DNA from 4 places in the Knoellia pratensis genome. Region 4 is predicted to be linked to each of the others. Evidence: predicted binding sites of a transcription regulator. Region 4 holds the regulator's gene; each other region holds the start of a gene.
What was found. The regulator LexA, encoded in region 4, represses DNA repair genes until DNA is damaged. The targets are predictions, from matches to a motif close to TCGAACANNTGTTCGA.
Positions count from the first base shown of each region.

Region 1 (4,208 bases), on a different contig from region 4:
CCAGGGCCCCCCCGCCCTTGTGTGGCGGCGCGTGGCAGGCAAGGCTGGTGCAGGTAGACCACCTCGACCCACCACCTCGACCCAAGGAGCTTTCATGGCAGGAACAACCCGCACCGCCACGAACCACTGGGAGGGTGACCTCTTCACCGGCAACGGTCAGGTCACGCTCGAGTCGTCCGGCATCGGCACGTTCGACGTCAACTGGCCCTCGCGCGCCGAGGAGGCCAACGGCAAGACGAGCCCCGAGGAGCTCATCGCCGCCGCGCACTCGTCCTGCTTCAACATGGCGTTCTCCAACGGACTCGCCAAGGCGGGCACGGCTCCGACCACGCTCGACACGACCGCCGCAGTGACGTTCGTGCCCGGCACCGGCATCACCGGGATCGCGCTCAAGGTCATCGGCGCCGTGCCCGGCATGTCCGCAGAGGACTTCCAGGCCGCCGCCGAGGACGCCAAGGCGAACTGCCCTGTCAGCCAGGCCCTCTCGGCCGTGCCGATCACGCTCGAGGCGACCCTCTCGGAGTGACACGCCTTCGCGTCGAACGGCTCGGCCTCGCCCTCATCAAGGGCACCCGCCACACCGGCCGCGACGAGATCGAGCTCGACCACCACGGCCCTGTCGGCGACCGCAGCTACTGCCTCGTCGACAGGGCCGAGGCGCGCGTGCTCCGCACTGTTGAGAACCCGGCCCTGGTGCAGCTCGTCGCTGCGGATCTCGGCGATCGTCTGGCCGTGACCACCCCGGACGGGCAGACGACGGAAGCGGCGACGGAAGGCGCCGCGGACGGCATACACGTCGCTGACTATTGGGGACGAGGTGCGCGAATTGTGTTGCAGGACAGCGCACTCAGTGCGGTGTTCTCCGCGCACCTAGGGCGCGAGGTGACGTTGGCGCGGGCGGAGCGTGGCGATGTCGTCTACGCCGACCCGATCTCGATCATCACCACGGGCGCCTTGCGTCGCCTCTCCGAGGCTCTCAAAACCAGTGGGTATGCCGGCCCACGCAGAGCGTGGGACCCGCCGCCGGCTCTCGATGTCCGCTTCCGGGCCACGGTCACCGTGGTTTCAGACGAGGACCCGGCACCGGGCACGCGGCTACAGCTGGGTGAGGCGGTCATCGAGATAGGCGAACCCTTGGAGCGGTGCGCGGTGATCGACCTGGATCCGATCACAGGAGAACGCAATTCGCGTTTGCTGGAGCACGTCCGGGCTGATGATGGGCGCCTGCTCTTCGGGTTCGGCGCGCGGGTTGTCACGCCGGGTCGCGTCGCTCTCGGCTGAGACGGTCTGGGCCGTGTCCTGGGGGACGCCCCGGCCCGTGGATTCAGGAAGCGCGCTCGGTGACCTGTTGGGCGACCTCGAGCGCTGCTCTGCGGGCCGCCCGGCTCGCGCCGATCGTGCTCGCCGACGGTCCGTATCCGATGAGGTGGACCCGCCGGTCACGCACGGCCGTGGTCGCCGCCTGGACGTTGCCCTGGACTCGCTCCAGCGGGATGCCGCCCTCTGGTCCGCGCAGCTCCAAAGGCTCGAGATGGTCCACGGCAGAGCGGAATCCGGTCGCCCAGAGGATGGTGTCGGCGGTCTCGATGGTGCCGTCGGCCCAGCGGGCGCCGTCGGCGACCAGGCGCTCGAACATCGGGCGTGGATCCTCGTAGGCGCCCAGACGTGCGGCCTCCTGCTCCTGCTCGCGCAGCTTGAGCCCCGTGGCCCCCACGACACTTGATGGCGGCAATCCGGCGACGACGCGCTTCTCGACCTCGGTCACGATCTGCAGGCCCGTCTGCGGTCCGAACTCCTCCGTGCGCCACACGGGCGGGCGGCGGGTCACCCAGACGATGTCGGCGGCCGGGGCGAGCTCGCCGATGAACTGCACGGCCGACGCGCCGGCCCCGACGACGAGGATTCGCCTGCCGCGCAGGTGATCCCGGCCCGGATAGGAGGCGGTGTGGAACTGCTCGCCTACGAAGTCCTCGGCCCCGGGGTAGCGCGGCCAGTTGGGGCGGGTCCACGTCCCGGTGGCGTTGACGAGGGTTCGGGACCGCCACTCACGGTCGCCGGCGTGGACGACGAGCAGCTCGCCCGCAGTCGTGACCTCGGTGACGTCGACAGGGCGCACGACCTTCAACCCGTGACGTCGCTCGTAGTCGGCGAAGTAGTTCGGCAGGGTGACATTGGCCCTCTTTGCCGAGCGGCCGGGGGCAGGTTCTCCGGGGAGGTCAGCGACACCGTGCACGTCCTGCATTGTGAGCGAGTCCCACCGGTGCTGCCACGCCCCTCCGGCCTGGGGGTTGGCGTCAAGGACGAGGTGGTCGACGCCTCGCTGGGTCAGGAAGAAGGACGCGGCCAACCCGCCCTGGCCGGCGCCGATCACGATCGAGTCCCATACATCCACGTCGTCATCAACACCCCTGTCTGCCTCCGTATGCCGCCCTTCTCACCCTCGTCACATATAGCGATGCACGCTGAGTTGATCCTTCGTCACAAACGCGCGCATCCCCATCGGTGACTCGGTATGCCGCCCACCTCACCCGACGCTTGTCGGAGGTCGTGGGTAGCGTGGTCCGGGCCGGTTGCGCTCCCGGCCGGTGTCGTGTGCGTTTGCGCGAATTGGGTTGCGGGAGTGGGGAATTCAGCCCAGGGCATACGCGAAAATGCTTGACATCCGAACGTGAGTTCGACGACAATGGAGGCATGAGCAAGACACCCGGCACCGACGTTGCGCGACTGCGCGCGGCGTTGGAGGGTGCCCGTGACGCACTGGCCAGTGACGGGTCCGGGGCGGGTCCGTTGGGGGACGTGCTGCCCCGGTTGAGCGGCCCGGAGCTGGCGGAGCTCATGACGTTGATGGACGACGTCAAAGCGCGCGCTGCTGCCAGACAGGTGCGGGTCACCGCGGAGGCGGCGCACCGGGGTGAGTTCACGTCGGCCCGTCGCGGGGTGGGGTCGGTGCATTCCTGGGTGCGTGAGCACGCGCCGTCGTTGCAGCAGGACGGCGCGGGTCAGGTCGGCCAGCTTGCGCAGGACGTGGCGTGTTCGGTGCCGGGCGGGTTGTGGTCCACCAACGGTCCCGCAGCGGGTGCGTACGCGGACCCGGGCCGGCCCGAGGGGATTGTGTGGGCGCGCGTGGTCACCGGGGAGATCGGTTCCGGTCTCGCGCTGACAGCGCTCAAGGAGATGGCCAAGCTCGCCGACCAGTTGCGCCCCGAAGCCGTGCCCACGGTGGCGAAGGCGATCCTGGACCACGGTGTCCAGTGGGGTCCCGCCGAAGCCCGCAGGCTGCGCCCGCACCTGATCGCCATGTTCGGCGTGGAGGGCGAGTTCGACGACGAGCAGAAGAGGCTGCGGAAGTCGGCGTATCTGACCTCGCCGCGGATCAACGACGCGGACATCACGGAGTACCGGCTCGGGATGACCCCGCAACAGGCTGCCACCCTGGAAGCCGTGATCGGGCCGCTGTCCAAGCCCTCACCCAACGACGTCACGGGAGAGCGGGACCTGCGACCGGCCGAGCAGCGTCGTGCGGAAGCGTTGGCGGCGGTGTGCGGTCGGGTGTCTGGTGAGGACGCCGAGAAGACCTCCCCAGGCGGAGCCTCCACGACCCTGCACGTCGGGATTGACTTCGACGATCTGCTCGCCGACTTCCCAGAGGCTGAAACCACCGACACCGGCACCGGCACCGCACCGACACAGGCACCGACGGTGACGTGTCAGCTGGCTCTGGCTCTGGTTCGGGGTGTGGGCGGGTGATGGTGTCGCGGGCGCAGGCCACGATGTTGTCGCCGGCGATCGTGCGCCAGCTCGCGTGTGACGCGGACCTCATCCCGGTGGTGTTCGGCTCTGACGGGGAGGTCCTCGACGTGGGTCGCGCGGTCCGGCTCTTCACCAAGGCTCAACGCCGCGCGTTGTGGCACCGCGACAAGGGGTGCACCTACCCGGGGTGTGATGTTCCGGCCGGGTGGGCCAAGGCGCACCACCTGGTCCACTGGGTTGATGGTGGCCCCACGGACCTGGAGTACGCGGCCCTGCTGTGTCAGCGCCACCACACCCACGTCCACGACAAGCGCCTCGTCGCGACAGTCCACACACCCGACGAGCACGGACGGTGCGTGACGTGGGACCTGACCCCGGGCTCCTACGACCGGGAACTCCCCGCACGCCTGACCCAGATCCGGCGCGAACGCGCGAAGCAACGTGCCACCGCGCAGCAG
Region 1 is NZ_JBHTDJ010000001.1:273,015-277,222, reverse strand. Features, by position in the region: gene ACFQRE_RS01340 (OsmC family protein) at 95-526, shown strand; gene ACFQRE_RS01335 (MOSC domain-containing protein) at 523-1,281, shown strand; gene ACFQRE_RS01330 (NAD(P)-binding domain-containing protein) at 1,325-2,392, opposite strand; gene ACFQRE_RS01325 (DUF222 domain-containing protein) at 2,692-3,747, shown strand; gene ACFQRE_RS01320 (HNH endonuclease signature motif containing protein) at 3,750-4,208, shown strand, end outside.
Region 1: a site for LexA is predicted at 2,663-2,678, ahead of ACFQRE_RS01325 (DUF222 domain-containing protein). Genes of this name have one in related genera too.

Region 2 (4,208 bases), on a different contig from region 4:
CCCGGCGAGGGAGACCAGACCGGCCCCGCGGCCCTGGGAGATCGAGCGGGAGGCGAGATAGACCATGTTGGGCCCGGGGGTGAGCACCATGCCGAGCTCGAGCAGCGCGACGCCGAGGAGTGCTGTTGTGGAGACCATGAGTGCGGTCAGCCCTCCAGGTCGAGGCCGAGCAGGGCGTTCTCGACGACCTCGGCGAGCGCCGGGTGGATCCAGTACTGACCCCGCGCAACCTCCCGCGCCGCCTGCCCGAACGATGCCGCCTGGATGAGTGGCTGGATGAGCGTCGAGGCGTTGGGCCCGAGACAGTGGGCGCTGAGGATGAGCCCGGTCGTCGGGTCGGCGCAGACGACGAGAATGCCGGTGGTGTCCTCGAGGGCCCAGCCGTAGGCGGTGTCGCCGAACGCCTGCGTCTTGCTGACGTAGGGCGTTCCGGCTTCGTCGAGCTCGGCGCGCGTCGGCCCGAACGCCGCGATCTGGGGGTGGCCGAAGACGGCGTGTGGCACGAACCGGTGGTCTGCCTCGATCGGCTCGCCGTCCACACGGCCCGCGTCCACGGCGATGTTGTGGGCGACGATCCGCGCCTCGTGGTTGGCGACGTGCTTGAGCTGCCACGAGTTCGCGACGTCGCCGAGGGCCCAGACGCCGTCGGCAGACGTGTGCTGGTGCTCGTCCACGACGACCACGCCCCGTTCGTCGACCTCGATCCCACCGGCCTCGACGTCGAGCCGGGGGCCGTTGGGCGTGCGGCCCACGGCGATGAGCACCGCATCCACCTCTACATCGGTGTCACCGTCGAGTCCCTTGAGCCCGAGCGTCCACGTGCCCGCCCCGGACCGCGTCGCCGACGACACCACGGTCTCGAGCCGCACGTCGTGCCGTCCCCGCGCCAGCTCGGTGTAGCGACGCGAGATCTCTGCGTCCTCGACCCGCAGGAGTGCGGCCGACCGCTGGATCTGGGTGACCTCGACCCCCAACGCGCTGAAGACATGGGCGAACTCGCACGCCACGAACCCGCCACCGATGATCGCCATTCGTCGTGGTAGCTCGTCCATCCGCATGACCGTGTCGCTGGTGTGCACGCCGTGCTCCGGTTCGACCCGGTCGAGTCCGTCAAGGTCGAGCAGGTCGGCGCGCGACCCGGCGGCGACGACGACGCGATCGGCCGTGATCTGCTCACCGGTCGACAGCGCAAGGCGACGATCGCCGACAAAACGGGCGGTCGCGGCATACACGGTCACGCCGTCCTGGCTGCGCCGGTAGCGCTCACCACCCGCGGCGATCTGGTCGATCCGGTCGGTGAAGATGCGTTCCCGGATGGCGGGCCAGTCGACGCTGGCCTCGCGACTGATGGTCACGCCGAGGCGTTCGGCTTCACGCGACTCGATGACGCGGTCGGCGGGCAGGACGAGCATCTTGGTCGGGATGCAGCCGACGTTGAGGCAGGTGCCGCCGAACGTCCCCTCCTCGACGATGGCGATGTCGAGGCCTTCGAGCTCAGGCGTGACGAGCGAGTTGCCCGACCCGGTGCCGATGATGATCAGGTCGTGGTGCGTCGCCATACCTTCAGCGTATGCCGTGTGGTCGCCTGCCTCTCGGGCCGTTCCGTCTGTGGGTGTCAGAGGCTTCTGGTGGACTCGTCGCGTGGGTGGCCAGCCGTGAGGGCTGGTGGCCTTTGCAGCCATGTTCTGGAGGCTGCGCATGCAGCAGTTCGGTTGTGCTGCAATCGAATTCGGGTGTGGATAACCTTTCGGGTGTCGGCGAACAAGTGTACGATGAGAGGTATGGAGGGGACACCATTCAGCGCAGGGCCTGGGGTTCAGGTCCGCTCCTTCCTGTCCTCTTTGGCCACCGTTGATCCCGAGGGTTTGACCGAGACCGAGCGGGTCGCGGTGGTTGCTGCGCTCGAGGCGTTGAAGGGTGGCGCGGCTGCTGCACAAGCTCGGGTGACGGCGGCTGCGGTGGTGGACCGGGAGGCGTTGGGTGAGGACTCGCGCAGTGTGCGCGCCGACCTGGCGTTGGCTCGTCGGTGCTCTCCGACGTTGGCGGATCAGCACGTGGGTGTCGCGAAGGCACTGGTTGGCGAGATGCCCGAAACGTTGGCTGCGTTGACCCGGGGTGAGCTCAGTGAGAAGCGGGCGGGAATCCTGGTCCGGGAGACGGCGTGTCTGAGTGTTGAGCATCGGGCCGAGGTCGACAAGCGGTTGGCCGCCACGATGACATCGTTGGGTGACAAGGCCCTGGCCGGCGCAGCCCGTCGTGTGGGTGCCGAGTTGGACGCAGAGTCGTTGGCCGAGAGGAACCGTCGCGCTGTCGCTTCACGCCGGATGTCGGTACGCCCGGAGGCCGACGGCATGGCGTGGAGCTGCGTCGCGCCGATGTACCCGTGCGCCGCAGTCCCATCCGCACTCGCGCGCTGAGCGCGCTTCGCGCTCCCGCCAGGCCCAGCCAGCGGCGCACGGGCTCATCGGCGCTCCTTGGACCCTCGGGCTGTGACCCGCGGGAAGGGTGCCTGGCTCGCCGACCGAGCCCTGGAACTGCTCTCCGGGCGCGCGAAGAACCAGCCGCAACCCGTCGAGGTCAACCTCGTCATGACCGACAAGGTGTTGCTCCCGGCAGCGTTCGGTGGCAAGGCCCCCGCTGACGACGTCGCCGTCATCCCGGGTTGGGGTGCCATCCCCGGCGCCGAAGCTCGCGCCCACATCGCCGCCCTCCTCGACCACGCCACCGCGACCGCCAGCACAGACGCCAAGACCAGCGTGTGGCTCCGGCGACTGTTCACCGACCCCACCGGCCGAGACCTCGTCGCCCTGGACTCCACACGCCGCCGCTTCCAAGGCGGCCTGCGGAAGTTCATTGAGCTGCGCGACCCCACCTGCCGCGTCCCCTGGTGCGACGCCCCTGCCTTCGAGACCGACCACGTCCAACCCGTCCATGACGGCGGTCCCACGACCGGAGCCAACGCCGACGGGCTCTGCCAACGCCACAACCTCGTCAAGGAAGAGGTCGGCTGGTACTTCACCGTGCGCTCGACCGGCCTCGACGGAACCGGACCACACGGCATACGCATCCAGACCCCCACCGGCAGGATCCACGACTCCACCGCACCACCGATCCTCGGCGAAGGCTGGCTCGCGCCGGGAACCGTTCCTGACGCATGGGTGGATGACGTCCACATTCAGGACCTCCCCCTGCCCGAGGACCCTTGGGGCGGACGGATCCCCGACCCGCCCGAGGACTGGTTCGCCACTCACGACGAGATGGCTGCCTGACGCTCATCCCAGTGGAGCCGGTGGTCGTACATCCAGGCGGTGTTCTTCGGCGTCACGGCGTACGTGAAGATCGCGCGCAGCATGAGCTGCTGGAAGGCACCCGGTGACTTGGTGCTGCTGCTCCGGGCGCCGGTCTTCACGACCTTCTCGACTCGTGCGCGCCGGAGCGACTCGTAGGCCGAGAACGCTGAGTCGACGTCCGGCAGGTCGCGCAGGCACTGGGCCAGGACGACGGCGTCCTCCGCTGCCATGGACGCGCCCTGACCGCTCGATGGTGCGGGGGCGTGGGCGGCGTCGCCGATGATGATCATCCGGTCGCGGTGCCAGGTGGGGACGTGCCCGAGGTCGTGGGTGTTGTCACCGGCGAGCTCGAGAACTCCTCCCTCGATGAGTTGGGGGGCGGGGCCGGTATCGCCGTCCACGAGCGCGACGAGGCGCTGCTTCCACTCCGTATCGGTCGTGCGGGCGCGGACCTCAGGGGCGATGGCCGGTTCGGGCACGTTGACGAACCACACGACATCGCCGTTCGGCAGGACGTGGTGCCCGAAGAACGCTCGTCGACCGAAGACCATGCGCCACTGCTCGGTCACGGCGTCGGGTCCCTGTAGCAGCGCTGCGCCGCCTGGGGTGATACCACCGAAGTTCGTCAGTCCCACGTAGCGCGAAGGAGGTGCGGCCGGGTCGATGATGCGGCGGGTGGGCGAGTGAACCCCGTCGGCTCCGATGAGCAGGTCGGCGGTCAGCGTGGTGCCGTCAGCAAGAGTCGCGTGGACCTCTTCCTCGAGGCGTTCGACGTTCTCGAGCGCGGCATTCCACCGGAAGTCGATCCCACGCCGGATGCTTTCGTCCACCAGGGCAGCGGTGAGCTCGGGCCGCTTGATCGTCAGGGCTGGAGTGCCGTCGGCCAGCGGGCTCCCGAGCGGCAGCGTGCCGAGCTCG
Region 2 is NZ_JBHTDJ010000003.1:350,907-355,114, forward strand. Features, by position in the region: gene ACFQRE_RS11510 (LysE family translocator) at 1-138, opposite strand, end outside; gene ACFQRE_RS11515 (mycothione reductase) at 147-1,559, opposite strand; gene ACFQRE_RS11520 (DUF222 domain-containing protein) at 1,782-2,417, shown strand; gene ACFQRE_RS11525 (HNH endonuclease signature motif containing protein) at 2,490-3,269, shown strand; gene ACFQRE_RS11530 (FAD-dependent oxidoreductase) at 3,248-4,208, opposite strand, start outside.
Region 2: a site for LexA is predicted at 1,758-1,773, ahead of ACFQRE_RS11520 (DUF222 domain-containing protein). Genes of this name have one in related genera too.

Region 3 (4,208 bases), on a different contig from region 4:
CGCACCGCAGCTGCTCATGAACCTCTGGTCCCTCGCGGTCGAGGAGCAGTTCTACCTCGTGTGGCCCGTGGTCGCCCTCGTGTTGCTCCGGCTCGCGCCGTCCTCACGGGTTCGCGCAGGCGTCGCCGTCGCACTCGCCCTGGGTTCGGCCGTCCTGATGGCGAGCAGCTACGACCCGGCGATGGGCGCGACCCGGGTCTATTACGGCACCGACACCCACCTGACGGGCCTCATGCTCGGCGCTGCCCTCGCCTTCGCCTGGGCGGCACCTCACCGCGCCTGGACCTCGACCTCCACGTGGCAACGCATTCGCGTCCCCGCCGTGGCCGTCGCCGGTCTGGTGCTCGTCGCGCTCGTGGCCCTGCTCGACGAGTCGACCCCCCTGACCTTCCGCGGCGGCATCCTCGCGGCGTCGCTCGCGACCACCGTCCTTGTCCTGGGCGTCGTGGAGCGTCCCACCCCTCTGCGTTCAGTCCTCGACCTGCCCGTCCTGCGGTGGATCGGCGAGCGGTCCTACGGTCTCTACCTCTGGCACTGGCCGGTGATCCTCATCGTCGAGGCCGACCTCCCGTGGGCCTCCCGCGGCGCCGATGACTACCTCTGGTCGCGGCTCTGGTGCATCGTCGTCACCGCGGCGATCGCCGACCTGTCCTACCGCCTCATCGAGACGCCGGTGCGTCAGCGCGGCTTCCGTGGTGCTGCCGCTCACCTCCTCCACTCGATCCGCTACGCCGGCACCCGCACCGCCCGGGCGGTGTGGGCCGGGGTGGCCGTCCTCGCCATCGTGCTGACCGTGGTCCTGGTGACGGCTCCCACGCGGACCCGAGTGGAGCAGCTCCTCGACGCAAACGCCGCTGCCGCAACGGTTTCCGCACCCCTCCCCACCTCGAAGCCCACCCCGTCGACCTCTCCTGCGTCAGGGTCCTCGGCTCCCGCCCCGGCCTCATCGGCCAAGCCCGCCGCACCCATCGCGCAGTCGTGGGCGATGCCGACCGGCAACGAGATCGACGGATACGGCGACTCGATGATGGTGGGCAGCGTCCACGCCCTGCGCTACTACTTCCCCGGCATTCGCATTGACGCCCGCTCCAACCGTCAGTGGGCCGAGGGCCTCAAGCTCGCCAGTGCCCGCGGCACCGCGAACCGTCGCGCCGTCGTCCTAGCACTCGGGACCAACGCCGGCACCGACCTCGACCGGGCTCGCCAAACCCTCGACGCGCTCGGCCCCGACCGCATGGTCGTCCTCGTCACCCTTCACGGTCGCATCAACCGCATCGCCTCCGACAACAACGCTCTCAAGGAGCTCGTCGCGGGCCGTGACAACGTCGCGCTGGCCGACTGGGACTCCGCCCTCAAGGGCACGACCGGTCAGCTCCAGTCCGACGGGATGCACCCCTCCCGCGTGGGCGCACACCTCTACGCCAAGACGATCCGTCAGGCGTTCGCGGACCTGAGCACACGGCATACCGGCAAGCCCGTCACTCTCAAGGAACTCCCGATCCCGTGACGGCGCCACGCCCGCCGAGCACGGAGATCGCCTGACCCAGCCGGGCCCGGCCGACGCCGACGCCGACGCCGACGCCTCCGACCGCTGGCAAGCAGCGCGAATGGTTCGCGCTCGGGCTCGCGCCACGCAAAGCCGCGCTGACGCTCTGCGGCCTGACCTACTACGGCTCCAACACCGACCTGCTCTGGAAGCACGACCGGCAAGGGCTGCCTCTACGTCAAGGAGCTCAGCGACGTCGACGCCACCGTACTGCGAGAACTGATCGCGAAGGCCTGGGCCGCCGACAACCACAAGCCAGCCTGACCTGCTCAACGGGAGGGTGGCCCGAGGACTGTCAGAGGCCGGTTGTAGCGTGGTTGACGAGGACCCGACTTGTCATGCCACTTTGGTGAATTGGGTTGTGCCAGTTCGCAATTCAGCCCAGAGCGTAGCCCGAAATGCTTGACTCTAGAACTCACGTTCGAGTATTCTGGGGTCATGGAAAGCACCGCCGCGACCGCCGCCCTTGAGGGCCGGTATGCCGCGTTGCGTGCTTGCGCTGACCAGTTGAGTTCCGAGGAACTCCTGGACGTCATCGAGCTTGCGCAGCGCGAGAAGGACGCGGCGTCGGCCCGGCAGGCGGTCGCGTTGGCGCACCTGTCCGCGCGCGATGCGCACCGGCAGGAGGACGGCATGCCTGCCGAGGTGCACCACGGGTTGGGCTACCAACGCCTGGACGGGCCCGAGCTGGCGGCACCCAGGTTGGGGTGTTCGGTGTTCGTGGCGACGAACCGGATCCTGGACGCGATCCGGCAGATGACCCGCACCCCGGCCGTGGTCGATGCCATGGCCAGTGGTGACCTGGATGAGTACCGTGCGCGAGTCGTGACCGAGGAGACGGAGTTCCTCTCGGCGCAGTCCGCCGCGGAGGTGGTGGACCGGGTCAAGGACGTGTGGGGGCAGCTGACCGTCGGACCGTTGCGTCAACTCCTGGCCCGCACCGCAGCGCTGGTGGACCCGGACGCGGTCACCGCGCACGTCGAGGACGAGCGCGCCCGGCGCGGATTGACGCGTCGCACCGGCGTCAACGGCACCGATCACTGGCGCGGTGACTTCCGTGTCGAAGACGCGCGGGGAGCGTGGGCCGCTGTCACCGAACGCGCCCGCCAACTCGTGCGGGAGAAGAAGGCCGACAGCCTGGAGTTGGCTCGGGCTGACGCGATGATGGAACTGATCCTCGAACACAGTGATGTCACAGTCGTCGTCCACACCACCCGCGCCGCCCACGACACACCAGCCGCCGACGACACCACCACTGCCACTGCCGCTGACGCTGCGGCGACCTGTGCGACGGAGGATCTCGTCGAGGTCGGTGGGTTGGGCCTGGGTGGCACGACGTTCGTGCGGCGCGAATGGCTCGACGCTGCTGGTACCTCCGACCGTGACCTGACCTGCGACCGCGACACTGGTGCCCTCCTGCACGGTGACGTACCCGCCGCCTTGGCTCGTGGTCAGGCTCGCGCCCGACGTGCTCACCGCAAAGCCGAACGCTCCGGTCAGGACCTCGTCGACTTCAGCCAGTCCTACCGGGTCCCGGACGGTATGGCCAGACTCATCCGGTTGCGCGACGGATCCTGTCGCTTCCCCGGGTGCCCTGTGCCCGCACGCCAGTGCGACCTGGATCATGTTCGCCCCTGGCCCTCGGGTCCCACGTCCCCGACCAACCTCATGGCGTTGTGTCGGCGCCACCACCGGATCAAGCAACGCGACGGCTGGACCATCAAGCTCCACCCCAACGGCACCGTCACCTGGTGTGACCCCACCGGGCTGCAACGCACCACGTGGCCCGTGGACCACCTGCACCTCATCACCGCCGGAGCCACCCACCGCGACCCCACCACGGCTGGCCGCATCGCAAACGACCCCACCGACATCCCCACCACCTTCGAAGAAGAACTCATCGAACTCCTCGGCGGACCCGACAACGCCCAACCCCGCGCCTACCCGATCGCGTTCGACATCAACGGCAACACCATCGGCGGCCCACCACCACGCATCGACCTCGACTTCAACCCCAGCTGGAACCGCTACCGCGTCGACTTCCCACCCCGGCCACCCCGACCACCCCAACCCATCCCCTTCTGACAGCGTTGAGGGTCGTCAGGCGCTGCGACGCGTCCGGGGTCGAGGTTGGCAGGTCGGGCACGAGAAGGACGATCGGTTCATGAAGTGTTCGCGCCGGATGGGGGTGCCGCAGCGAGCACAGGGCTCACCCTCCTGGCCGTAGGCATGCAGCGAACGGTCGAAGTAGCCCGAGGCCCCGTTGACGTTGACATAGAGCGCGTCGAAACTCGTGCCGCCCTGGATGAGCGCGGCCGCCATGACCTCGCGGGCGTGGTCGAGGACCCGTGCGATCACCGGCTTGGTGAGGCTGCTGGAGGGCCGCTCACCGTGGACCTGCGCGCGCCACAGAGCCTCGTCGGCATAGATGTTGCCGATGCCCGAGACCACTCCCTGATGCAGGATCATCCGCTTGATCGCGCTGTCGCTGGCCTTGATCCGGCGAACCACTGCCGCCTGGTCGTAGACCGGCTCGAAGGGGTCGGGCGCGATGTGCCGGATCTGGTGCGGCACGCCATCGTCAGCGAGGTCATCGAGGGCGAAGCCGCCAAAGGTCCGCTGGTCGACAAACCGCAACTCGGGATCGCCGTCAGCGAAGGTG
Region 3 is NZ_JBHTDJ010000002.1:349,582-353,789, reverse strand. Features, by position in the region: gene ACFQRE_RS08785 (acyltransferase family protein) at 1-1,507, shown strand, start outside; gene ACFQRE_RS08780 (HNH endonuclease signature motif containing protein) at 1,985-3,631, shown strand; gene mutM (bifunctional DNA-formamidopyrimidine glycosylase/DNA-(apurinic or apyrimidinic site) lyase) at 3,647-4,208, opposite strand, start outside.
Region 3: a site for LexA is predicted at 1,956-1,971, ahead of ACFQRE_RS08780 (HNH endonuclease signature motif containing protein). Genes of this name have one in related genera too.

Region 4 (4,208 bases):
GGGCCGGACGGCGCAGTGATGTCGGCCGAGGACCTGGCCCGGGCCACGGCGACGAACCTGCACGGTGGAGGTTTCGCAACCGTCACTTCTGCGAGGGCGATCCTGGCGTCCGCCTGATGAGCGTGTCACTCGGCGTCGCGCCGCCCTGACCCCTCGGGGGCGGTCTCGTGCCGACTTACGATGGTGCGGTGAGTTCTGCGGTCAGGTCCAACATGAGCACCAACGTCAGCGTCGCCGACGTGGCTGCCCTGTTGCGCGACTGCGATCCAGCGCTCGTCCTCACCGGTGCCGGCATCTCCACCGAGAGTGGCATCCCGGACTACCGCGGCCCGGACGGCAATCGTCGGGTCACGCCAATGTCGCACCAGGAGTTCATTGCGACGAGTGCTGCGAGACAGCGCTATTGGGCTCGCAGCTTCATCGGCTGGCAGCGCTTCAGTGCGGCCGAACCCAACGCCGGACACCGCGCCGTCACCGGGCTCCAGCGCGCCGGGGCATTCGGCACGGTCATCACCCAGAACGTCGACGGACTCCATCAGGACGCCGGCACGCGTGACGTCATCGAGCTCCACGGGAGCCTCGCCGAGGTCGAATGCCTCACCTGCGGGGAGCGCGTGGACCGCGACCTCGTCCAGGCGTTCATGGACGACGCCAACCCCGGATTCGCCTCTCTCGCAATGGGACTCGTCGGCGACGGTTCTCAGGTGAGCAGTCAGATCCGGCCCGACGGCGACATCGTCCTGGCCGACTCGGCCGTCCAGACCTTTGTCGCTCCACGCTGTCTCGTATGCCGTGCCGACACCGTCAAACCCGACGTCGTCTTCTTCGGTGGTTCCGTTCCCAAGGCGCGGGTCGAGCAGTGTTTCGCCCTCACCGACGCGGCGCCCGCGCTCGTCGTGCTGGGGTCGTCGCTCAAGGTGATGAGCGGCTACCGGTTCGTACGACGGGCGGCCGCACACGGCATACCCGTCGTGGTCGTCACGAAGGGCCCCACACGCGGCGACGCCGAGACAACGCATCGGATCGATGCGTCGCTCGGCGTCACGTTGTCCGCGTTGGCGGACGAACTCGCTGTGAGTGTGGACTAGATCCGGCGGAGGACCGCGGTGACCTTGCCCAGGATGGTGGCGTGGTCGCCGTCGATCGGGTCGAAGGCGGGGTTGTGCGGCATGAGCCAGACCTTGCCGTCCTTGCGCTTGAACGTCTTGACTGTCGCCTCGTTGTCGAGCATCGCGGCCACGATGTCGCCGTTGTCGGCGTTGGGCTGCTGACGCACGACGACCCAGTCACCGTCGCAGATGGCGGCGTCGATCATCGAGTCACCCACGACCTTGAGCAGGAAGAGCGAGCCCTCGCCGACGATCTGCTTGGGCAGCGGGAAGACCTCGTCCACCATCTCCTCAGCCATGATCGGCACACCGGCGGCGATCCGTCCGAGGACGGGCACGTAGCTCGCCTCGGGACGCGCGTCACCCGAACCGGTCGGATCCATCTCGGCGTCGATGTCGTCGGGCGAGGCGCCACCGCGATAGCCGCGGATGTCGCTCGGCGTGTCGGGCGAGATGACCTCGAGCGCGCGCGGCCGGTTGGGGTCGCGGCGCAGGTAGCCCTTCTTCTCGAGCGCATTGAGCTGGTGCGACACCGAGCTGGGGGAGGTGAGGCCAACTGCCTGGCCGATCTCGCGCATGCTCGGCGGGTAGCCGCGCCGATCCACGGAGTTGCGGATGACGTCGAGAACCTTGCGCTGACGCACCGTGAGCGTGCCGTCACCGGGGTCGCGGTCGGGCAGCTGCTGCACAACACTGTCGTCGGCGTCGTGGCGGCGCTTGTCGCTCATGGGTTCGTCTCCTCGCGGGGCGTTGTCAGTGGTGCCTGATTGGCTTCCTGACATGAGCACAGACTACGGAGTTCGAGTACATGTTTCAAACATCTGTTCGACGCGTGTCTTGAAGTCCTCGAACATCCGTGCTAGAAATCGTACAAGCGTTCGTTCGAACACCGTTTCGATCGTGACATCGACCCAGGAGGACACCATGAGTGCAGTTGCAGTTCTGGACAGCGCTGCATTGCTGGACGGCACCACCAATGGGTATGCCGCACCCCGGCCCGTTCCGCGTCGTGCCCCGCAGCCGCGGCTCGTGTCCGTTCCCACGGGCGAGTCGGTGCGCGAGGTGGCGCAGCCCGCGCTGCGTCTGACCCGGGCCGGACGACTCGTTCTCACCAGTGCCGTCGTGCTCGTCGCTCTCCTTGTGGCGTTCGTCGCTCTCACCGGTGGGGCTGCCGCGTCGGCGCCCGCCGAGACGGTGACCGTCCAGCAGGGACAGACCCTCTCCGAGATTGCCGCCGAGAACTTGACCGGCGTGTCCATCGCGACTGGTGTGTCGATGCTCCAGGACGCCAACGACCTTGCCAGCGCGCAGGTCCAGGTCGGCCAGGCCATCGTCATCCCGCAGGGCTGATCGCACAGACACACACCACGAACTCCGAGCCGCTTCGACCCCGGCTCGGTCCTGAGTCCTTGGATGAGCTTCGACCCCTCTCCGACTCAGCAGGGAGAGCGCCCCGCCACTGTTGGTGCGGGGCGCTCTTTGCTGCGCAATAAGTCGGGGCAGTTTGCGCTTGGACCTCTCATGACGAACGAGAAGATTCAGAAGGTCAAGCAACTGCGGATCGTTGTCGAGGCGCAGGACTATGACGAGGCGGTCCGGTTCTATCGCGACGTGCTGGGCATGGACGAGATTGCGGCGTTCTCCGAGGGCGGCGACGACCGTGTCGCGATCCTCGAGGCCGGGCGGGCGACGTTCGAGATTGCGAGCCCCGCGCACAAGGTCGCGATTGACGCGGTCGAGGCCGGCGGAACCCCGAGCCCGAAGATCCGGATCGCCTTCGAGGTTGACGACGCGGAGTCGGCGACGCGTGAGGCCGAGGACGTCGGTGCGACCGTCGTGGCTGAGCCGGTCCTCACGCCGTGGATGTCGCTCAACTCGCGGCTCGAGGCGCCAGCCGGCCTGACGATCACCTTCTTCCAGGAGACCGTGGACTCGCACGAGCGTGCCGAGCGTGAAGGGTTCGGCACCAACGAGGTCTGACTCGTCAGCGGATCCAGACGGTGAGCGGGCCGATGGTGTCGAAGCGAGCGGCACGCGCCGCCGCGACACCATCGCCCGACTCCCACCCGACAAGGTGGTGACCCGGTGCCACGAGTGCCGCTGCAGCGGCGGCTCCGACCCACGCGCGCGCATCGTCCCCGTCTGCCGCGAAGACGTTGGTGATGCCTGCGACCTGGCCCGTCACGTTGACGATGCACCCGGCGGTCACGTGCTCACCCTCTGTTGCGGCCAGGACCTTCACCCCCTCTTCTGCGAGCAGCGAGGGACCGAGAATGACTGCGTCCTGCGGGGCTGACGCCCAGGCCCGACTCCACCCCTCCATCTGCGCTGCCGATCGAACTTCGCGCCAGGTCCCACCGTCGCCGCCAGTGCGTGCGGCGGCATCGTCGGCGTCGAGCCAGAGCCATTCACCCGCGATGAGCGGGGCGAAGTCGGCCCTGGTCAGGTCCAGGCTCGCCCAACTGTCCTTGATCGAGGCTCCGGCAGCGGCGTCGATGCGCTGCAGGATGTCGAGCTCGCTGGTCGACTCCGTGAGGGTGACGGCGTCCGGGTAGAGCGGAGGAGTGCGTACCGGGCTCGACCACACCGCAGAGCCGAACGTTCCCGAGATCCCGTGCGAGCGGCATACGCCATCGCACCAGAGCGCATTGTTGCGGGCGGCGAGCTCGATGCGGTCGGTCACCACCCGATCATGGTCACGGGACAACGGCGTGTCGCGTGATTTTCGGGGGAATGGGTGAGAAATGCACGGGAGGGGTGGGGGGAAAGGCGTTGGCGGTCAGGGCTTCTCGCCTGTTAGGCATGGCGCATGACTTCTCCCGAGATCGCCTGGCCGCGCACGACTGAGCGCCTGACCCTGCGGCCGGTGACCGATGGCGACATCGACCAGATGCTGACCTACCGCAATGATCCCGAGGTCCGACGCTGGCTCATTCGGGCCACCGTCGATCCCGCGACCTTCCGGCAGAAGTGGCTCGCGTCGGTCGAGGATCCAGACGACCACTCGTGCATCGCCCTCGTGGGGGACCAGCACATCGGCAGCGGAATGTTGGAAGTCCTCGATGGCATGGGCCAGGACGACGCGCCGGAGTCCATCAA
Region 4 is NZ_JBHTDJ010000004.1:12,727-16,934, forward strand. Features, by position in the region: gene ACFQRE_RS16170 (cysteine hydrolase family protein) at 1-117, shown strand, start outside; gene ACFQRE_RS16175 (Sir2 family NAD-dependent protein deacetylase) at 189-1,088, shown strand; gene lexA (transcriptional repressor LexA) at 1,085-1,837, opposite strand; gene ACFQRE_RS16185 (LysM peptidoglycan-binding domain-containing protein) at 2,034-2,459, shown strand; gene ACFQRE_RS16190 (VOC family protein) at 2,631-3,089, shown strand; gene ACFQRE_RS16195 (hypothetical protein) at 3,094-3,792, opposite strand; gene ACFQRE_RS16200 (GNAT family N-acetyltransferase) at 3,919-4,208, shown strand, end outside.